2 regions of the Micromonospora sp. NPDC047644 genome follow, and region 2 is predicted to be linked to the other one. Evidence: riboswitches for the same ligand, from Rfam matches in the RefSeq annotation. Region 2 holds a riboswitch; the other holds the start of a gene.
The links. A riboswitch is a leader RNA that binds a small molecule or an ion and turns the genes downstream of it on or off. The one in region 2 is predicted to bind thiamine pyrophosphate.
Positions count from the first base shown of each region.

Region 1: linked by a shared signal. The riboswitch ahead of thiE (thiamine phosphate synthase) and the one ahead of AB0877_RS25360 (ECF transporter S component) in region 2 are both predicted to bind thiamine pyrophosphate.

Region 1 is NZ_JBEYSY010000017.1:115,387-126,358, reverse strand. It holds gene AB0877_RS26180 (ATP-binding cassette domain-containing protein) at 1-325, shown strand, start outside; gene AB0877_RS26175 (aldo/keto reductase) at 362-1,324, shown strand; gene AB0877_RS26170 (hypothetical protein) at 1,498-2,070, opposite strand; gene AB0877_RS26165 (ThuA domain-containing protein) at 2,143-7,971, opposite strand; TPP riboswitch at 8,284-8,393, shown strand; gene thiE (thiamine phosphate synthase) at 8,388-9,014, shown strand; gene thiO (glycine oxidase ThiO) at 9,011-10,174, shown strand; gene thiS (sulfur carrier protein ThiS) at 10,165-10,365, shown strand; gene AB0877_RS26145 (thiazole synthase) at 10,362-10,972, shown strand, end outside.
Region 2 is NZ_JBEYSY010000016.1:82,547-93,518, reverse strand. It holds gene AB0877_RS25380 (acyl-CoA dehydrogenase family protein) at 1-1,931, opposite strand, end outside; gene AB0877_RS25375 (DUF6328 family protein) at 2,037-2,540, opposite strand; gene AB0877_RS25370 (SIS domain-containing protein) at 2,678-3,427, opposite strand; gene AB0877_RS25365 (alpha/beta fold hydrolase) at 3,479-4,309, opposite strand; TPP riboswitch at 4,417-4,521, shown strand; gene AB0877_RS25360 (ECF transporter S component) at 4,596-5,189, shown strand; gene AB0877_RS25355 (ABC transporter ATP-binding protein) at 5,310-6,740, shown strand; gene AB0877_RS25350 (energy-coupling factor transporter transmembrane component T) at 6,737-7,537, shown strand; gene AB0877_RS25345 (hypothetical protein) at 8,158-8,673, opposite strand; gene AB0877_RS25340 (thiamine-binding protein) at 8,963-9,259, shown strand; gene gndA (NADP-dependent phosphogluconate dehydrogenase) at 9,449-10,891, shown strand.

The sequences.
Region 1 (10,972 bases), on a different contig from region 2:
CGCGGCGATGGGTGTGCTCAGTCGCTACGAACTGGCCGCGCAGGGCGACCAGCGCTTCGGCACGCTCTCCGGCGGGCAGCAGGCCCGGTTCCTGGTGCTGCTGTTGGAGCTGTCCGGGGCGACCCTGCTGCTGCTCGACGAGCCCACCGACAACCTCGACCTGGCCAGCGCGGAAGCTCTCGAAACGGGCCTGAACGCCTTCGAGGGGACGGTGATCGCTGTCACCCACGACCGGTGGTTCACCCGTTCCTTCGACAGGTTCGTGCTGTTCCGGGGCGACAGCGAGGTGGTGGAGACCCCGGAACCGGTCTGGGACGTGGGCTGACCGGTCCCCGACGGTGACGCGTCCGGCCGGCATAGGGTGGATCGCGTGACTGACATGACCTATCGCCGGCTGGGCGACTCCGGGCTCGTGGTGTCCGTGGTCGGCATCGGCTGCAACAACTTCGGCCGCAAGCTCGACCTCGATGGCACCCGGGCGGTGGTGGACGCGGCCCTCGACGCCGGGATCACCCTGTTCGACACCGCCGACATCTACGGCGAGCCGCAGGGCGGCTCCGAGGAGCTGCTCGGGCAGGCGCTCAAGGGTCGCCGGGACGACGTGGTGGTGGCCACCAAGTTCGGCATGGACATGTTCGGTCTCAACGGGCCGGACTACGGCGCGCGGGGTGCGCGGCGCTACATCGCCCGCGCGGTGGAGGCGTCGCTGCGCCGGCTCGGCACCGACCACATCGACCTCTACCAGATGCACGAGCCCGACCCGGGCACCCCGATCGACGAGACCCTCGCCGCCCTGGACGACCTGGTCCGCGATGGCAAGGTGCGCTACCTGGGCAACTCCAACTTCGCCGGGTGGCAGATCGCCGACGCGGACTGGGTCGCCTCGTCCAACGGCCGGTCCCGCTTCATCAGCGCGCAGAACCATTACAGCCTGGTGGAGCGGTCCGTGGAGGCCGAGGTGATCCCGGCGTGTGAGCGGTTCGGCCTCGGCATGCTGCCGTTCTTCCCGCTCGCCAACGGCCTGCTCACCGGCAAGTACAGGCGGGAGGCTCAGCCGCCGGCCGGCAGCCGGCTCTCCGGCGGCGGCCGGTACGCGGAGCGGCTCGCCGCTGCCGACTGGGACACCATCGAGGCGATCGAGGCGTACGCGGCCGAGCGGGGTCTGACGATGCTCCAGGTGGCGATCGGCGGACTGGCCGCCCAGCCGGCGGTGACCTCGGTGATCGCCGGTGCCACCACGCCCGAGCAGGTGCGCGCCAACGCCGCGGCCGGCGTCTGGGAGCCCAGCGATGACGATCTGGCGGCGCTGCGCGCCATCCTCTGAGCGCGGCGGGACGGGCCTCGACGCCTTGATCCACTCGTGTTTCCGAAAGTCGGGGCGACCCGCGGGCCGGGAGGGCGCGGCTTCATGAATGTCGAGTCGATCACGCCCGGGTCAGACGACAACGGGCCGGGCCGCTCGTCGCGGCCCGGCCCTGTCCTGCACTGCTGGTTCGGTCAGGTGGTGCGTCGGCGGCCGAACAGCATGGCCACCCCCATCGCGACGGCGACGAGCACGAGACCGGCCGCCGCGAACGGCCACCAGGCGGCGCTGCCGGCGTCGTCCGTCGGCGTGGTCACCGCGACCGGCGCGGGCGCAGGCGGCGACTGCGCCGCGTTCGCCTGCACCGTGGCGGTGGCCTTGCCCGCCAGCGGAGCGGGGGAGTTCACCGACACCTTCCAGGTGCCGGTGGAGAGCACCGGGCCGCTGCTGTAGAAACCCTGCCCCTCGGGTTGCGGTTCGAGCTGCACCGGCCCGACCTGCTGCCCGTCCGGGCCGGTGGCGGTGAGGATCAGCCGCACCACCTGCTCCAGCCGGCGACCATCGGCGTAGGTGGCCTGGATGGTGACACCCTGAGCCCCGTCGCCGGCCACAGCGAGCTTGAGCTTGTCGGTCTGCGCCGCCGGGGCGGCCAGAGCGGTCTGAGCCGCGGGAACGGCCAGAGCGGCCTGGGCCGCCGCCGGGGCGGCGGACAGGGTCACTGCCAGTCCGACGAGGACGGCGGCAAACACCTTGCGGATACCCGTCACGGACATCCCCTCCCTAACGAATGAGGGAGGCCCCTCCCCGACGCCGTAGCGTCGGGGAGGGGCCTCGTCGGATCAGAGCTGGCGACCGGGTGCCAGCCGGGTGGCGTCGCCACCAAGCCGCCCGGTGCCCTTGACCGAGTCACCGTCGTTCGCCTTGACCCCGGCCTTGCTGGCCGCGCCGCCGAGCCGAACGATCATGGCATCGGCGTCCCGGACCAGGACGTCCCGGACCTCCGCCTCGGCCACCAGCGCGGTGTCGGAGGCGAGCGTCCGGAATGCGGTCAGCTGCCGGACAGCCGCCTTGTCGTCGCCGGCCGCCTCGGACGCACGGACAGCGTCGAGCTTGTTCGACAGCTGCTTGTGCGCCTTGGTCGAGAGCCGCCCCGTCGCCTTGAACCGGTCCAGCAGACTCTGCATGTCCCGGAACGAGGTGGTGACGAAGAACCGGACCGTCGAGGTGGTCTTGTTGCCCGCCTTGTCGGTCGCGGTCACGGTCAGCTCGTGCAGGCCGAGCGACAGGTCGTACATGGCCTGCAGGGTGCCGCTGGTGTACGCCTGGCCGTCGAGCTGACCGACCACGCTCGCGATGCCCGAACTCGGGTCGACGGCCTGCCAGGACACCCGGACGTCCTGGCTGTCGCCGTAGAGCTGGCCGTCGGCCAGCCCCGACACCAGCAGCGTCGGCTTGGTGCCGTCGATGCGCAGCACCGCCGACTTCAGCGTCTCGACGTTGCCCGCCTTGTCCGCCGAGCGGAACAGCAGCTCGTGCTCCCCGTCGCCGGTCACCTCGATCGGCGTCGAGTACGCCGCCCACGCGCCACCGTCGAGCGACCACTCCACCGTCTTGACGCCGGAACCGGCGTCGGTGGCGGCCAGCACGACCGGGGTGGTCCCGTTGTGCCAACCGGCGTCGTTCGCCGGAGCGAACGTCGCCGAGGTCACCGGCGCGGTGGCGTCGATCTTGACCGAGACGGTCTTGGTCGCCTCCACGTTGCCGGCCTTGTCCGTCGAGCGGAACCGCAGCTCGTGCTCGCCGTCCCCGGTGACCGCCACCGGAGCGGTGTACGCCGTCCAGGTGGTGGACCCGTCCAGCTGGTACTCGGTGCTGGCGAGCCCGCTACCGCCGGCCTCGTCCGCACCGGTGAGCGTGATCGTCACCGGCCCGGTGTGCCACCCGTCGGTCGGGGTGCCGGAAACCGCCGCGGTGGTCACCGGTGCCGTCTCGTCGGCCACCTTCGTGCTGAGCCGGAAGTAGTCGAACGAGGCGGTCTTCGACGCCGTCTGGTTGGCGCCGAGGGTGAACAGTCCGACCTTCGGGGTCGCCCCGACCGCGCTGTTGGTCAGCGCCGTCAACGCGGTCCAGGTCGTGCCGTCGGCCGAGTACGACGCGGTGAACGTGTCGCCCGTGCGGGCCAGCCGCAGGTGCCACACCGCCGAGGTCAGGTTGCCCGCCTCGGGCTGCGGGTTCTGGACCACCCCGGCGATCTCGCTGCGGAACTCGATCCGCCGCGTCACCGCCGAGCCGGCCTGGTTGTCCGCGATGAAGTCGAACTTCAGGTAGTTGTCGTCGTCGGCCTGCACGAGCAGACCGGCCTGCTGGTACTGCTCGTTCAGCAGACTGCCGTCGACCTTCGTCTCCAGGGTCCAAGCGCCCGAGGGCGCGGTCTGGAGGATGAAGTTCTTCGGCCCGGTGTTGTCGGTGCCGTAGATGTCACCGTTGGGCACGTCGATGCGCAGCGCGCCACCGGTCACCCGGTAACCGTTCGGGTCCTCCCGCAGGATCGCGTCCCAGCGGCACTTGTCCAGCGTGCTGCCGGTGAACTCGTCCGACGGGTCGACCGGCCCGGCCGGGGCGTCCGGCGTCACCTGGAACGAGTCGAAGGCCGCGTTGACGACCGGCGCCTCGGTGCCGCCGTTGAGAGCGAAGACCCCGATGCGCGGGTTGGTGATGCCGGCGAGCGCGGCCGAACGGCCGACCGGGGTGAAGGTCTGCCCGTCGGCCGAGAAGGCCGCGGTCAGGTTCGTCCCGTCGCTGGTGACCCGCAGGTACACGGTGTCACCCGCCGGTGCGTTGGTGGCGTCGGCGCCCTCGTTGCGAGGCGTGCCGGCCGTCTCTCGGATGAACTCCACCCGACGGCTGCTGTTGTACAGCAGGTCCACCTTGGCGTAGTTGTCGTCGTCGCCGTACACCAGCAGACCTGCCTGCTGGTAGTTGGCCGTCACCGGGAGGGTGACCTTGGTGGTCATCTCCCAGGCGCCGGTCGGCGCAGGCTGGAGCACCAGGTTCGTGGCGTCGTTGCGAGCGCCGTAGAGGTCACCCACCGCGGTGGGCAGCTGGAGCGCGCCGCCACTGAGCGAGTAGAGCTGGTTCTCCCGGACGACGCTCCAGCGCTCCTTGTCGAGGCTGTTGCCGTTGAAGTCGTCCGAACGCGCCCCGAAGCAGGACGTGTCCGGAGCGTCGACCCGCACCGGCACCGTGGCGTACGACTTGGCGCCCTTGCTGTCGGTCACCGTGAGGGTGGCCGTGAAGGTGCCCGCGGTGGTGTAGGTGTGGCTGGCGTCCAGGGTGGTCGCCGTGCCTCCGTCACCGAAGTCCCAGGCGTACGTCAGCGGGGTGTCGCCCTCGGCGTCGGTGGCCGTGCCGTCGAAGGCGACGGTGACCGGTGCGGTGCCGGTGCCCGGGGTGGCCGTGGCGCTGACCACCGGCGGCCCGTTCTCGGTGACACCGCGGCCGACGAAGTCCATCCAGTTGACGTTGAACAGCGAACCACTTCCACCGTTCGGATCGCGTGCCACGAAGTACAGCGAGCCGCTCGCGGCACCGGTGACCGGCGCGCTCACGTCCGTGTACGTCTGCCACGCCCCGGTCGACGGTACGACGGCCGTGGCGACCACCGGTCCGTCGACGGCACCGGCGCGCACCTCGATCCGACCGCCAGCGGCGGCGGAAGCGGCCCGGAACCGGATCTCGGTGATGTTGGTCAGGTTCGCCGGGGCGACCGACCACCAGTCACCGTCCTCGATGAAGGCGATGCTCTGGCCGCCACCGGCGGTGTCGGTGGCGTTCTCGCGCTGCACGCCGGGGTCTCCACCGCCGGTGCTCACCGGGGCACGCCCGGTGGCGGTGAAGTACTCGGCCTGCTTCTGCTTCGGCTGCAGGACCTCGATCTGCCGGCCGGTGAGGGCACCGGAGCCACCGGCACCACCCTCGTCGGTGTAGGTGGCCTCGAAGACCGCGAACACGTTCGCCTCGGCGCCGTGCCCGGAGGCGAGCGACGTCTGGACGGTGCCGGTGCAGCCGGTGTGCTGCTCCAGCGGGTGGGCGTGCTCGTCGTGACCGAGCAGCACCTGCAGCCCGACCCGGTCGCAGTCGATCTCCCCGTCCTCGGGGTCGGTCACCTTGATGGTGTACCGGACCTGGTCACCCCAGTTGAAGAACCCGCCGTCCGGCGGGAACTCGATGGTGACCGTCGGCGCGGTGTTGCCGACCGTCACCGGCACGTTCGCCACCGCGGTCCGGCCCTTGGGGTTGGTGACGGTGAGCTGGGCGGTGTAGTTGCCCGCCGTGGTGTACGTGTGGGTCGGGTTGGCCTCGGTCGAGGTCTGCCCGTCGCCGAACGTCCACGCGTAGGTGAGCGTGCCACCGTCCGGGTCCCGGGAGCCGGCGCTGGAGAAGGTGACAGCCAACGGCGCCGGACCCGAGGTCGGGTTGGCGGACGCCGCCGCGATCGGCGCACGGTCACCGGCGGTGTAGTCGATCCGGTAGACGCCGGAGTTGTCGTTGTTGCCGCCGAAGCCGCTGCCCCACTCGATCAGGTACAGCGCGCCGTCCGGGCCGAACTCGAAGTCCATCGGCCGGATCATGCTCATGCCGGTGAGCAACTGGTTGATGTCCACCAACGACTTGCCGTCGGGGGTCACCTGCATGGTGTACATCTTGTTCTGGTTCCACTCACCGAGCAGAGCCTTGCCGTCGTAGTACGCCGGCCACTTGCGGTTCGAGTTCAGGTCGGCGTCGTAGCGGTAGACCGGGCCACCCATCGGGGCGCCGCCGCCGCCGATCTCCGGGTAGCGCGCGTCACCGGCGTACCCGTAGTCGACGGTCGCCGGGACCACCGGCGGGAGGTTGGTCAGGCCGGTGTTGTTCGGCGAGTTGTTCACCGGTGCGGCGCAGTCGAACTTCGGGCCACTCGGACCGGACGGGAACGTGTAGTCGTTGTAGGCCTCGTTCGTGCCCGTGCAGTACGGCCAGCCGTAGTTGCCCGGGGTGACGATGTTCCACTCGACCAGACCGCGGGGGCCACGGTTCGGGTTGTCGGTGTTGGCGTCCGGCCCGTAGTCGCCGACGTACAGCGTGTTGGTCTTCGGGTCGGTGCCGATCCGGAACGGGTTGCGGAAGCCCATCGCGTAGATCTCGGGACGGGTCTTCTCGGTGCCCGCCGGGAAGAGGTTGCCCGACGGGACCGTGTACGTGCCGTCGTCCTCCGGGTGGATCCGGATCACCTTGCCGCGCAGGTCGTTGGTGTTCGCGGAGGTGCGCTGCGCGTCGTAGTCCTGGCGGCCCGCCCGCTCGTCGAGCGGCGAGTACGAGTTCGACTCGAACGGGTTGGTGTTGTCACCGGTGGCCAGGTAGAGGTTGCCGTCGCCGTCGAAGGTCATGCTGCCGCCGGCGTGGCAACAGGTGTTGCGTTGGGTGTCGACCCGGAGCACCTGCTTCTCGCTGGCCAGGCTGATGGTGTCGCCGGTGACCGTGAAGCGGGACAGCAGGTTGCGGGTGACCCCGTCGTTCGGGGCGTAGTACAGGTACACCCAGTTGTTCGTGGCGAAGTCCGGGTCGAGCCGGATGCCGATGAGACCGTCCTCGTTGCCGGTGAAGACGTCCAGGTCGACGGCGGTGACGGTGTTGCCGGTGTCCGGCTTCACGATCTGCACGCGACCGTCACGCTCGATGTAGAAGACCCGCCCGTCGGGGGCGATGTCCAGCTCCATCGGGTTGCTGGTGTTGCTGTCCAGCGTGACCTTCTCGAAGTTCGAGGTCTTCGAGGCGCCGCAGTCGGCGTTCTCGACGCCGGCCGCGGTGCGGATGCCGCCGAGCAGGTGGGACAGGAACTCGGGCTCGGCGTACGACTCCCGGGTGTGCCCGAGGCCGGTGTACCAGGAGCGGCCACCGTCGTAGTCCTGACACCAGGCGACCGGGTGGTCCGCACCCATGGCGCCGGCGCCCGGGGTGTAGCTCTTCTCGTCCAGGCTGGCCAGCACGTGCACGTCCGGCCGAGGGTTGCTCTGGTAGTTGTACCACTCGTCGAACCGGGACCACCGGTCCGGCAACCCGGCCGTGGACGGGTGGGCGTGGTCCTCCACCTTGACGGTGGCCGTCTGGTTCTGCGGGTGGTTGGCGAAGTACGCGCCGACCAGGTCGCCGTACCAGGCCCAGCTGTACTCGGTGTCCGACGCGGCGTGGATGCCGACGTAGCCGCCGCCGGCCTTCACGTAGCGCTCGAATGCCGCCTGCTGGTCGGCGTTGAGCACGTCACCGGTGGTGGAGAGCCAGATCACCGCCTTGTACTTCGCCAGGTTGGCGTCGTTGAATGCTGCGCCGTCCTCCGAGTTGTCCACGGTGAATCCGTTGGCAGCGCCGAGCTGCTGGATGGCCGCGATGCCGGTGGGGATCGAGTCGTGCCGGAAGCCGGCGGTCTTGGAGAAGATCAGGACGGAGAAGGGATCGGCCGCGGCCTTTGGCGCCTTCGGCACCACCTGGCTGACCGGGGCTGCGGCTTGCGCATCCCGTGGGGGAACCTGGGCGGCCGCCTGCGCGGGCGCGCCGAACAGGGTGGTCGAGGCCATGGCCAGGGAGATCAGGGTTGCGGTGATGGGTACGCGGGCACGACGAGAACGGGACACGCCGCCTCCTGTGTCGTAGTGACAGAGCTCGCGGGAGTCGGCTCGCCGAAGGCCGTCCCTGATGGAGCCGGTGGTCGCACCGTGCCAGGGTGCCCCCACCGACATTTTGTCGAATCGCTGAACAAATTAATTCGGCTGGCTCGATGTCGGGCAAGATGCGGACGGGTAACGGTTCTGCAACGGGGGGCGACATTCCGAACAGGACTGTATGAAGTGCCCCATTGGATCTCGGTCGTTTTGACGCCGCCGGCCCGGCCGACCCCGCCGACCCCGCGCCTTGGCAGGCCGACGGATCTGTCGTACGGTGACACGCAAGTAACCCACGGGAGCCCGGTGTACCGGGCTGAGAGGGGGGCTGACAGCCCCCGACCGTCGAACCTGATCCGGATAATGCCGGCGCAGGGAGGAGCGTTGCCGTGCCGTCCCTGGGGCGATTGCATCTCATCACCGACACCCGACCCGGTCGCGACCCACTCGCCGTGGTCCGCGCCGCCCTCACCGTGGCCCACGACGACCTGGTGGTGCAGGTCCGGGTCGAGGATTCCGCCACTGACCGCGAGGCGTACGACCTGACCGCGCGGGTGGTGGCGCTCTGCGCGCCGTACCGGGCGACCTGCCTGGTCAACGACCGGTTGCACGTGGCGCTGGCGGTTGGTGCGGCAGGTGGGCACGTCGGTGCCGACGACCTGCCGGTCGCCGCCGCCCGCCGGGTGCTCGGCCCGACCGGTGTGCTGGGCGCGACCGCTCGCGCGCCGGGCCCGGCGGCCGAGGCCGTCGCGGCGGGCGCCAGTTACCTGGGCGTCGGTCCGTGTCACGCCACCAGCACCAAGACCGGCCTGCCGGACCCCATCGGGCCCGCCGGAGTACGCGCCGTCGTCGATGCCGTCGACGTCCCGGTGATCGCGATCGGCGGAGTGACCGCGGCCCGGGTGCCGGCGCTGCGGGCCGCCGGGGCGTACGGGGTGGCGGTGGTCGGCGCCGTCTCCGCCGCCGCCGATCCGGCACGGGCGACCGCCGAGCTGATCGAGGCCCTGACGTGCTGACCGGCCGGTCCCCGTCACCGCCGTCGAGCGACCGGGTCCGGCCGGACGTGGCAGTGGTGGGTGCGGGGCCGATCGGGCTGGCCATCGCCTGGCGTTGCGCCGCGCGCGGGCTGCGGGTGGTGGTGCACGATCCGGCACCCGGCTCGGGGGCGTCGGCGGTGGCCGCCGGCATGCTCTCCCCGGTCGCCGAGGCGTACTTCGGTGAGCGGCAACTGACCGGGTTGCTGTTGGCATCCGCCGCCCGCTGGCCGGCGTTCGCCGCCGAGTTGACCGAGACGACCGGGGTCGGGATCGGCTACCGCACCGAGGGCACCCTGATGGTCGGGCTCACCGGCGACGACCTGGCCGAGGCGCGCCGGCTGTGGGCGTACCAGCAGGGGTTGGGCCTGCCTGTGACGCCGCTGCGCCCCAGCCAGCTGCGCGACAGCGAACCGGCGCTCGCGCCACGGGTACGCGGCGGCGCGCTCGCGCCCACCGACCATCAGGTCGACCCCCGGCTGCTGGTGCCGGCGCTGCGCACGGCCGCGCAGCGGGCCGGCGCGGTGCTCGTGCCGCAGCCGGTCCGATCGCTGTCCGATGTGGACGCGCCGGTCACCGTGGTCGCCGCCGGCTGTGGGGCCGCCGCGCTCACCGGCCTGCCGGTACGGCCGGTGAAAGGTCAGATCCTCCGGCTCCGCGCGCCCGACGGCGTCGCGCCGGGCTTCCGGCACGTGATCCGGGGGTACGCCGACGGCGAGCACGTCTACCTGGTGCCCCGCGCCGACGGTGAGGTCGTGCTCGGCGCGACGGTCGAGGAGCGCTCGGACACCACTGTCACCGCCGGTGTCGTGCAACGGCTGCTGCGCGCCGGGGTCGACCTGCTGCCCGAGCTGGCCGAGTACGACCTGGTCGAGGCGGTCGCCGGGCTGCGCCCGGGCACCCCGGACAACGCGCCGATCCTCGGGCCGCTGCCCGATCGACCGGGCGTCCTGGCCGCCACCGGGCACCACCGGCACGGCATCGTGCTCACCCCGATCACCGCCGACCTGATCGCCGACCTGGTGCTCGGCGGCGTACCCGACCCGATGCTCGCGCCCTTCCGGGCCGACCGCTTCGGCGGTGCCACGGTGGCCGCGTCGGTCGGACCTGACCCGAGTGTGGAGGGGGACCTGTGGAGTTGACGGTGAACGGGGCCGGGCGCAGCGTCGCCGCCGGCGCGTCGGTGGCGGACCTGGTCCGCGACATCGTGGCGCACCCACGCGGGGTGGCGGTCGCGGTCAACGGCGAGGTGGTGCCCCGGGCCGGCTGGCCGGCCCGGACACTGCGCGACGGTGACCGGGTCGAGGTGCTGACCGCGGCGCAGGGCGGGTGAGCGGCATGCCGTTCGAGCTGGGTGGGGAGACCTTCACCTCACGGCTGATCCTCGGCACCGGCGGTGCCGCGAACCTGCACGTGCTGGAGCAGGCGGTCCGGGCGTCCGGCACCGAGCTGGTCACAGTGGCGCTGCGCCGGGTGGGCACGGCACCGGGCTCCGCGGGTGGGCTGCTGGAGCTGCTGGACCGGTGCGGCGTACGCCTGTTGCCGAACACCGCCGGCTGCCACACCGCGACCGAGGCGGTGAAGGTGGCCCGGTTGGCCCGGGACGCGTTCGGCACCGACTGGGTCAAGCTGGAGGTGATCGGCGACGAGCGGACGCTCCTGCCCGACGGGGTGGAGCTGCTCCGCGCCGCCGAGGAGTTGGTCGCCGACGGTTTCACAGTGCTGCCGTACACCAGCGACGACCCGGTGCTCGCCCGTCGCCTCGCCGACGTGGGCTGCGCCGCGGTGATGCCGGCCGGCTCCCCGATCGGCTCGGGGCTCGGCGTCGGCAACCCGCACCACATTCGACTCATCCGCCAGGGTGTGGACGTGCCGGTGATCCTCGATGCCGGCATCGGCACCGCGTCCGACGCGGCGCTGGCCATGGAGCTGGGCTGTGA
Region 2 (10,972 bases):
ACCCAGGGCAGTTCCTCGGACGGGGTGAGCACACCCTCCTCCAGGCTCGCGTAGCGGCCGGCGAGGATGCGCTTGGCGGCAGCGGTGTCGACCGAGTCGGTGTTGTCCCAGAGGCCGGCGAACAGGGCGTCCACCCGCACCCGCGCCTGCCGGCAGAACAGGTCGGCCAGCTCGATGTTCTCCGGGCGACTGTCGCGCTCGGCGGAGGCCCGGACGCAGACCGCGGACATCGCGAACAACTCGGCGCCGATGTCCACCACCCGGCCGAGGAACGCCTGCTTACGCTCCATCTTTCCCTGCCAGCGGGACATCGCGTAGAACGTCGACCGGGCCAGCTTGCGCGACGACCGTTCCACCTGGCGCAGGTGCGCGGCGAGCGGGCCGAACTCGGCGTACGCCGAAGGGCTCTGCCCCCGACCGACGGCGAGCGTGGGCAGCCACTTCGCGTAGAAGGCGCCCGCTCGCGCACCGGCTCGGGCCTTGCGGCCCAGCCCCGCGTCCGGGTCGATGATGTCGCCGGCCACCGACAGGTGGGCGTCGACCGCCTCCCGTGCGATCAGCAGGTGCATGATCTCGGTGGAACCCTCGAAGATCCGGTTGATCCGCAGGTCGCGCAGCATCTGCTCGACGGCGGCCGGGCGTTCGCCGCGGGCGGCCAGTGAGTCGGCCGTCTCGTAGCCGCGCCCACCGCGGATCTGGACCAGCTCGTCGGCGATCTTCCAGGCCATCTCGCTGGCGTACAGCTTGACCAGTGCCGCCTCGATCCGGATGTCGTTGCGGTCGTCGTCGGCGAGGAGGCAGCAGAGGTCGAGCATCGTCTCCATGCCGTACGTGGTGGCGGCGATGAAGGAGAGTTTCTGCGCGACCGCCTCGTGCTCGCCCACCGCCCGTCCCCACTGGACCCGGTCGGCGGCCCACCCTCGGGCCACGTTCAACGCCCACTTGCCGGCGCCCACGCACATGGCCGGCAGTGAGAGCCGGCCGGTGTTCAGGGTGGTCAGGGCGATCTTCAGCCCCTTGCCCTCGCCGCCGATGACGTTCTCGGCGGGGACGATCACGTCGTGGAACCGGGTCAGGCTGTTCTCCAGGCCGCGCAGGCCGATGAACTCGTTGCGCCGCTCGACGGTGATGCCGGGGCTGTCGCCGTCCACCACGAACGCGGTGATGCCGCCTCGACGTCCCTGCGTGGCCGGCACCCGGGCCATCACCACCAGCAGGGTGGCCACGATGCCGTTGGTGGCCCAGAGCTTCACCCCGTTGAGCCGGTAACCGGTGCCGTCCTCGGTGGGCTCCGCGATGGTGGCCAGCCGGGCCGGGTCGGAGCCGACGTCCGGCTCGGTGAGCAGGAACGCGGACACCTCACCGGCGGCGAGCCGGGGCAGGAAGCGTTGTTTCTGCTCGGGGGTGCCGAACATCTTCAGTGGCTGCGGCACCCCGATCGACTGGTGCGCCGAGAGCAGCGCGCCGATGGCCGGGCTGACCGAGCCGGCCAGCATGAGCGCCCGGCAGTAGTGCAGGTTGCTCAGCCCGAGCCCGCCGTACGTCCGGTCGATCTTCATGCCGAACGCGCCGAGGTCGGCCAGGCCGTGGAACACCGAGTCGGGTATGGACGCGTCCCGCTCGATGGCCTCACCATCCACCTCGGAGGTCAGGAAGGCGCGGAACCGACCAAGGAACTCCTCCGCGCGAGCCACGTCGTCCGGGTCGGATCGGGGCCACGGGTCGATCAGGTCGAGCCGGAACCGACCGAGGAACAGCTCCTTGCCGAAGCTGGGCCGGTCCCAGGTGGATTCGCGGGCGGCCTCGGCGACCTGCCGGGCTTCCTTCTCGGTGACCTGCCCGGCTTCGGCGGGCAGCGGCGCGGCGGTGCCGGCCGTGGTTTCGGAGTCGGGGCCGTCCGGTGCCGGTCGGCCGTTCTGCGTCGTGGTCACGGCTGCCCCCTCGAAAGCTCGGTGCGGCTGCGTCGACGTGCGCGACTACCACCACGCTACCCCCGGTTGTTACCCAGGGGTAGCGCAGCGTGAAGATCGACGCGCTCAGCGGCCGATGGTCGTGTCCGGGTCGTCGTCATCGTCGTCGATGTCGTCCTCACCCCAGTTGCGCCGGGCGAACGGCAGCAGCATCCAGAAGGTGAGGAACCAGAGCCCGGTCAGGGCGCTGAGCAGGAAGGCGATCGGCCGGTCCAGCACGAAGTCGGTGATCAGCAGCACCGCGCTGACCATCGCGATCAGCATGAAGGCGAGGCCACCGGTCGCCATCCGGTGCGCGAAACGAACCAGCTCCGGTTTGCGCCCCTGCCGGAACAACGCCCGGTGGAACGCCACCGGCGAGATGATCATCGCAGTGGCGGCGGCCGCCGCCAGCAACGCCACGATGTAGACGTCGCGCTGGAACTCCGTGGTCTCGGTGAACCCGTTACTGAACGGCAGGGTGAGCAGGAAGGCGAAGAGAATCTGCACGCCGGTCTGGGCGACCCGCAACTCCTGCAGCAGGTCGGCGAAGTTGCGCTGCCAGCGCTGCTTCTCGGTCTCCTTGGACACGCGCTACCTCCGGTGAGACGCTACTGCCGGCGGTCCCGCCCGCCGGCAGCAACGCCAATGCCCCACCCGGCCGAGCGCGAAACAGGTTCACGACACCTGGCGTTCATCTCGGCGACGCATGTCGGCCGCCGGCGGCGTCAGGACCCACGCCGGATCCGGCCCGCGTACCGCGCTTCCAGCTCGTTGTTGTGCGCGTCGCCGTCGGGGATGTTCGCCGACAGGTAGACCGGGGGCCGCTCCCCCGCCGCCAGCAACCGCGCCACCACCTCCACTGTCACCTGCTGCGCCAGCAGCGCCGCGGTGATCGAGGAGACCGCGCCGACCGCGCCACCACCGGGCAGGGGCAGCGTCGCGTCGCCGTACGGCGCGCCGTTGTCGAGCACCACGTCGGCGATCTCGCTCAGCTTGCGCCCGGACGGGTGCCGGGAGGCCATTTGGCCGGAGTGCCGCGCCGAGGTGATGGCCACCAACCCGTGCCCGTGCTCCTTCACCAGCGTGGCGAACTCCACCATCGCGCCGTTGACCCCGGAGTTCGAGGCGAGCACGAAGACATCGGTGGGGCGCACCGGGGCCAGCTCGTAGAGGCGGTGCGCGACGGCCGGGTCCCGTTCCAGCAGTGGGCCCAGCCGGTCGGCCGGTTCACCGCCGAGCAGCACCAGGTCGCGTAGCGCGATCCGGTTGGTCGGTACCAGACCGCCCGCCCGTCCGGCGATCTCCATGGCGAGGGCCTCCGAGTGCCCGGTGCCGAACGCGTGCACCACGCCGTCGGCGCGGACAGCCTCGGCGATCAGGTCGGCGGCCCGCCCCACCGCCTCCCGCTGGCTGTCGGCCACCCGGCCGATCGTCTCGGTCACCACGGCCAGATAGTCCTCGGCACTCACCGTCATACGTCCTCCGTCGTTCGATCGCGGGCCAGCCAGCCCGCTGCTGTCCAGTGCTCAGGCCGTCCCGCCGGCTCGGGCCAGGATCGCCTCGGCGAGCGGGGCCGGCGCGGCGTCCGGGATCCAGTGACTCACCCCGGGCAGCTGCACGAAGCGGTAGTCGCCGGTGACGTTGGGCGCGCACGCCTCGGCGGCGGTCCGGCCGATGGCGACGTCCCGGTCACTCCAGACGTACGTGGTGGGCACCGCGACCGGGCCGACGCCGGCCAGGTCGGCGCGGGACATCGCCCGGTACCAGTTCAGCGCGGCCGTCAGCGCACCCGGCTCACGCATCGGGTCGGCGTACCGGTTCACCCGGGACGTGTCGCCCACCCCGCCGAGCAGCTTGCGCAGCGCGGTGGCATGCCACGCCAGCAGGACCTTCTCCGCCTTGTCGGGCTTGCGGAACAGGGTGATGTACGACGAGCGGGCCTTCTGTTGGGCGTCGGTGCTCAGGGCGTGCGCCATGGCCGCCGGATGCGGTACGGACACGGCGGTCAGCGTGTGGACCCGCTCGGGGTGCCGGGCGGCAACCGCCCAGGCCACGATCGCGCCCCAGTCGTGGCCGACCAGGTGCACGGCGTCCAGACCGAGCGCGTCGAGCACCGCCACCACGTCGGTGACGAGTTCGGGGATCCGGTAGTCGGCCACCACCGTGGGCCGCGCGCCGGGTGAGTAACCGCGCTGGTCCAGCGCGTACGTGCGCAGCCCGCCCTCGTGCAGCGCCGGCACCACGTCGTCCCACTCGCCGCTGTGCTGCGGGAAACCGTGCAGCAGCAGGACGGGTACGCCGTCCGTCGGACCACCGACGGTCACCTCGAACGTGAAGCCTCGCGCGTCAACCCGCATGATCGGAAGCGTACCCAGCCGGCGATCGGCCACTCGCTCCCGCAGGTCAGGCGGATGCCCTGCTGGGCCCGCGCCCCTGGTCGGTGTTAGCGTCAGCGAGACAACTTCATATCCGACAGGGGAGCGCACAGCGCTGAGAGTGCGGGCACGCCCGCAGACCCTCGAACCTGATCTGGGTAATGCCAGCGCAGGGAGTTCGGTCGACCTCCAGCCGCGCCGCAGTCCGGTGCCACCGGACGCGGCGTGCGTCTTCTCCTGGTTCGCACTCACGAACTGGGAGCACCACATGACATCCACCACCGACACACACCGTTGGCGCACCATCGACATCGTGGTCGCCTCGGTGATCGCGGTCGCCTTCGGCGTCATCTTCTGGGCCTGGGGCCTGGTCTGGAGCGCCACCGAGGGCGCGTTCGCCTTCTTCCCACCGGCGCAGACGCTGCTCTACGGCGTCTGGCTGATGCCGGCGGTGATCGGGGGGCTGGTCATCCGCAAGCCCGGTGCCGCGCTCTACTGCGAGACCGTGGCCGCGGTCCTGTCCGCGCTGCTGGGCAGCCAGTGGGCCGGCACGGTCATTCCGCAGGGCATCGTGCAGGGCATCGGGGCCGAGCTGGCGTTCGCCGCCTTCCGGTACCGGTCGTTCCGCCTGCCGACCGCGGTGTTCGCGGGCGCCCTTACCGGCCTCAGCGCGGCGCTGTTCGACTTCTTCGTCTGGAACGTCGACTACGCGCTGACCGACTACCGCATCCCGTACGCGCTGCTCACCATCGTCAGCGCCACGGTGATCGCCGGCCTGGGCGGCTGGCTGCTCACCCAGGCCCTGGCCAACACCGGCGTCCTGGACCGCTTCCCGGCCGGCCGCAACCGAGCCCTGATCTGACCCCCACCACCTCGCGTCGATCATGAGGTTGACGGGCGGATGGATCTCCACAACCACCGTCAACCTCATGATCGACCGTGCAGGGTGGAGCGGGGGCGCGCGGCTGGAGGGGGTGGTTTGGTGGGCGGGGTACTGCTGCGGGGGTTCGGGTGGCGGCACGCTGGGCGGCGCGCCTGGGCCGTGCGGGGAGTTGACCTGCGGATTGAGGCTGGGGAGCGAGTTCTGCTTCTCGGGCCGTCCGGGGCCGGCAAGAGCACCCTGCTCAGCGCTCTGGCGGGGCTGCTGGCGGAGGACTCGGGCGAGCAGGAGGGCACCGTCGAGATCGACGGGCTCGACCCCCGCAAGGGGCGGGAACGGGTCGGCCTCGTCTTCCAGGACCCGGAGACCCAACTGGTGATGGCGCGCTGCGGCGACGACGTCGCGTTCGGGCTGGAGAACCGGGGCGTACCGGCCGACGAGATCTGGCCCCGGGTCGACGAGGCGCTGCACCGGGTCGGCTTCCCGTACTCCAGGGATCGCCACACCGCCGCGCTCTCCGGCGGCGAGCAGCAACGCCTCGCGCTGGCCGGCGCGCTGGCCCTGCGCCCCGCTCTGCTGCTGCTCGACGAGCCGACGGCCAACCTCGACCCGGCCGGGGCCGAGCTGGTCCGGCACGCGGTGGCCGGCGCGCTGGACGCCGACACCACGCTGATCCTGGTCGAGCACCGGGTCGCCGAGGCACTGCCACTTGTCGACCGGGTGGTCGTCCTGGAACCGGGTGGCGGCGTCCGCGCGGACGGCCCGCCCGAGGCGGTCTTCGCCGCCCACGGCGCCGCCCTGGCCGCCGAGGGGGTCTGGGTGCCCGGTCACCCCATCGCGCCCCGACCGGCCACCGCCGGGCCCGGAGAGCTGTTGCTCACCGCCGACCGGCTCGGCCTGCCGCCCCGGCTGGGCCTTACCGACCTGGCGGTACGCGCCGGCGAGGCACTCGCCGTACGCGGACCGAACGGTGCCGGCAAGTCCACGCTGGCGTTGCTGCTCGGCGGTCTGCTCCGGCCGGGTAGCGGGCAGGTCACCGCGACCGCCGAGTTGGCCGGCGCGGACCACCGCACTCCTCCGCACCGGTGGCGGGCACCCGCGCTGGCCCGACGCATCGGGTCGGTCTTCCAGGACCCGGAGCACCAGTTCGTCACCAGCACCGTCTTCGACGAGCTGGCGCTGGGCCCGCGCCGCACCGGTCAACCCGAGGCCGCCGTCAAGGAGTCCGTGGCCGGGCTGCTGGAACGGCTACGGCTGGCCCGACTCGCCGCCGCCAACCCGTACACCCTCTCGGGTGGTGAGGCGCGGCGGCTGAGCGTGGCGACCGCCCTCGCCACCGCGCCACGCCTGCTGATCTGCGACGAACCCACCTTCGGTCAGGACCGGCGAACCTGGCGGGAGCTGGTCGACCTCTTCGCCGACCTGCGCGACGCCGGGCACGCCGTGGTCACCGTCACCCACGACGCGGACTTCGTCAGCGCGCTCGCCGACCGCACCGTCACCCTGCACCGAACCCCGGACGACCACCGATGATCAGCATCGAGCCGGTCGCCGCGCCGAATGCGCCGCTGGCCCGCCGCAACCCGGTGGCGAAGGTCGCCGCCGCACTGCTCTTCTCGTTCACCCTGCTGGCGACCCTGGACCCGGTGGCCCCGGCGATCGCCATCGCCCTCGAACTGGCCGTCCTGCCGCTGTTCGGCATCCGCTACCGGGTGCTGGCCCGGCGGGCCCTGCCGCTGCTGCTCAGCGCCGTCGGCATCCTGGTCACCCTGGTGCTGTTCGCCGCCGACCGGTCCGGCCGGGTCCTGCTGGACGTGGGACCGGTGCTGGTGAGCACCGGCGTCCTGCTCACCGCGCTCGGCCTGGTGCTGCGGGTGTTCGCGGTGGCCCTGCCCGGTGTGATCGTCTTCGCGACCACCGACCCCACCGACCTGGCCGACGCGTTGATCCAGAACGCGAAGGCGCCGGCCCGGTTCGCCATCGGTGCGCTGGCCGCGTTCCGGCTGGTGCCGCTGCTCGGTCAGGAGTGGCAGATGATCAGCATGGCGCGACGCGCCCGGGGCGTCGACGCGGGACGCAACCCGGTGGCGAAGCTGCGACTCTTCGCCTCCACCGCGTTCACGCTGCTGGTCGGGGCCATCCGCCGCGGCACCCGACTGGCGGTGGCGATGGACGCCCGCGGCTTCGACGCCGGCACACCCCGTACCGTCGCCCGCCAGCAGCACTTCACCCGCGCCGACGTCCTCCTCATCGCCGGAGCTGCCGTACTCGCCGCGGCCGCCCTGACCACGAGCGTCGTCCTGGGCACCTTCCGCCCCCTCATCAGCTGAGACCCGCGCCACGCCCGCCCCTCATCGCCGGCTGCTGCCCGCCGCCGGCAAGCCGCCCGCCGTCTGCCGGCAAGCAGCCCACCGTCTGCCGGCAAGCAGCCCACCGTCTGCCGGCAAGCAGCCCGCCGTCTCCCGGCAAGCAGCCCGCCGTCTCCCGGCAAGCGGCCCGCCGCCCACCGCCCACCGCCCACCGCCCACCGCCCACCGCCCACCGCCGACAGCAAACCGCCCCCTGCCCGCCGACCCGACGACCCGCCGACCCCGGTGCTCACCGCCCGCTGCCGGCGGCCCGTCGACCCTTGCCCGCTGCCCCTTGCCCGCCGGCAAGATCCGCACAACATCAGGGATGTAGTGGCCTCCATCGCCAGCGAAGCCACTACATCCCTGATGTTGTTGTCGCCGCCCGGACGCCCACGCGCATCCCCCGCCGATCTTGCGAATTCTGTCGTTGATTCGTCTATTTATGCCGGTTATGCGAGGACAGAAAGTGCAAGATCGCGGGGCGGGGCGGGGCGGAGCGGAGCGGGGCGGCGTGGGGTGGAGCGGGGCGGAGCGGAGCGGGGCGGCGTGGGGTGGAGCGGGGCGGAGCGGGGTAGGGCGGGGTGGGCGGGTGTGGGGGGTCAGCTTCGGCGGAAGGCGTAGCGGCGGGCCTGGCCGGCCTGCTGGCTGCGGCCGGCGCCGGAGCGGTTGCCGCCGCCCTGTGGCGGCCCGGCCGTCGGTGCTTTCGGTCGGCCGCTCGGCTTCGGTAGATCACTAACGGCGGGCGCGTCGACGACCGCCGGCACATCGACCACTGCCGGCACCTCGTCCGGCAGCGCCACCTCGTCCAGGGCGGCCGGCAACGTCGACTCAGCCCGCAGTGCCACCTCCACCAGGGCGGCCGGCAGCGCCGGCTCCACCAATGCCGGCGGCAGCGGCGACTCCGCCAGGGCGGCCGGCAGCGCCGGCTCCACGAGCAGCGCCGGCAGCGCGGGCCCAGCCCGCAGCGCCGGCTCCACGAGCGGCGCCGGCAGGGCTGGTTCGACCGCGAGGTCGAGGGCCGGGATGGTGGTTGGCAGCGGGCCGGCCGCCGGGTCGACGCCGAGGGGCGTCGCTTCGGGGGTACGGGTCTTCTTCGGGTTACGCCTGGCAGGCATCCGGGTCTCCTTCAATGCCGACCGGCACGGCCGGTCCCGCGCTGCGGCGGTCGGTCGGATCGGCTGGTGACCGTCGTTGCGCGACGGTCGAGTGGGGAAGGGACTGCTCACCGGGCCAGGCAGGGCCATCGCCACCGAACGGCGGGGAGGGAATGCGGGACGCCCGGGAGCGCACGGACCGCGACGCGGGACGGCGGGCCGGCTCGGAAGTGGGGCGTCAGTTACGCATGTTCGTACCGTAGCCACCGCCCGACCGGCGCGCATCCGGTTTTACTGGCACGATCGGCAGATGCTGATCGCGTTCTCGATCACCCCGCTCGGCGGTGACGACTCCGTGGGTGACCTGGTCGCTGAGGCGGTGCGGGTGGTTCGTGCGTCCGGGCTGCCCAACCGGACCGATGCCATGTTCACCACCGTCGAGGGCGAGTGGGACGAGGTGATGGCGGTGGTGAAGCAGGCGGTCGACGTGGTCGCCGCGCGGGCGCCTCGGGTGAGTGTGGTGCTCAAGGCCGATGTCCGGCCCGGGGTCACCGACGCGCTGACCGGGAAGATCGCCCGAATCGAAGCCCGTCTCGCCGAAGGCTGACGCGCGCGGCGCGAAATGACGACACGTTTCCCTGCGCGGGACTCACCGACCAGCGCCGAGAGGCCCAGCCGCCAGGGGCAACGTCCACATTACGTGCAGTAACGGGACGTCGATCACTGGTCCGTATCGGCTCACATCACGGTAAGTTTCCAAGCGCTGATAGTGGTGTGACGAGAGGTGGCGGCACGAATGGCTGATCAGGCGAGGGCACAGATCGGTGTGACCGGGCTGGCGGTGATGGGTCGCAATGTGGCCCGCAACCTGGCCCGCAACGGCTTCACGGTGGCAGTGCACAACCGCTCGCCGGAGCGCACCCGCAGCCTGGTTGCCGAGCACGGCGACGAGGGCACGTTCCTGCCGGGCGAGACGATGGCCGATTTCGTGGCGTCACTGGAACGACCCCGCGCGGTCATCGTGATGGTGAAGGCCGGCGCGCCCACCGACGCGGTGATCGACGAGTTGGTGCCGCTGCTCGACGAGGGCGACATCATCGTCGACTGTGGCAACGCCCACTTCGCCGACACCCGTCGCCGTGAGGAGGCGCTGCGGGCCCAGGGGTTGCACTTCAGCGGCACCGGCGTCTCCGGCGGCGAGGAGGGCGCGCTGCGCGGGCCGAGCATCATGCCGGGCGGCTCCGCCGAGTCGTACGCGAAGCTCGGGCCGATGTTCGAGAAGATCGCCGCCCAGGTGGACGGCGTGCCGTGCTGCACGCACGTCGGGCCGGACGGTGCCGGGCACTTCGTCAAGATGGTGCACAACGGCATCGAGTACGCCGACATGCAGCTCATCGCGGAGGCGTATGACCTGCTCCGGGCCGGTCTGGACGCGACGCCGGCGGAGATCGCGGAGATCTTCCGGGAGTGGAACAACGGCGAGCTGGAGTCGTTCCTCATCGAGATCACCGCCGACGTGCTCGCGCACACCGACGCGGCGACCGGCCGGTCGTTCGTGGACATCGTGCAGGACCGGGCCGAGCAGAAGGGCACCGGTCGGTGGACCGTGCAGAGTGCCCTGGACCTGGGCATCCCGATCACCGGGATCGCCGAGGCGACCTTCGCCCGTTCGCTGTCGGGGCACGTCGACCAGCGCGAGGCGGCCCGCCGGGCGTTCCCCGACGCGGGTGAGAAGTGGCAGGTGACCGACCGGGAGACCTTCGTCGAGGACGTCCGCCGGGCGCTGCTCGCCTCCAAGATCGTCGCGTACGCGCAGGGCTTCGACCACATCCGCGCGGGCAGCCAGGAATACAACTGGGACATCGACCTTGGCGGCACCGCGACGATCTGGCGGGGCGGCTGCATCATCCGGGCCCGCTTCCTCAACCGGATCCGTGAGGCGTACGACGAGCAGCCCGACCTGCCGACGCTGCTGGTGGCGCCGTACTTCGCCGAGGCGGTCAGCGCTGGCGTGCCGAGCTGGCGGCGGGTGGTGGCCGACGCGACCCGGGCCGGCGTGCCGACGCCCGCGTTCTCGTCGTCGCTGGCGTACTTCGACGCGTTGCGCGCGGAGCGGCTGCCCGCGGCGCTGATCCAGGGTCTGCGGGACAACTTCGGCGCGCACACCTACCAGCGGGTGGACCGCGAGGGTTCGTTCCACACCACCTGGGCCGCCGACCGCACCGAGTCGCCGGCGTAGTCGCGCAGCACCACCGCACCACCGCATGATCGTGCTCGATCCATGATGTAGTGGCCTTCCAGAGGTGGGAGGCCACTACAT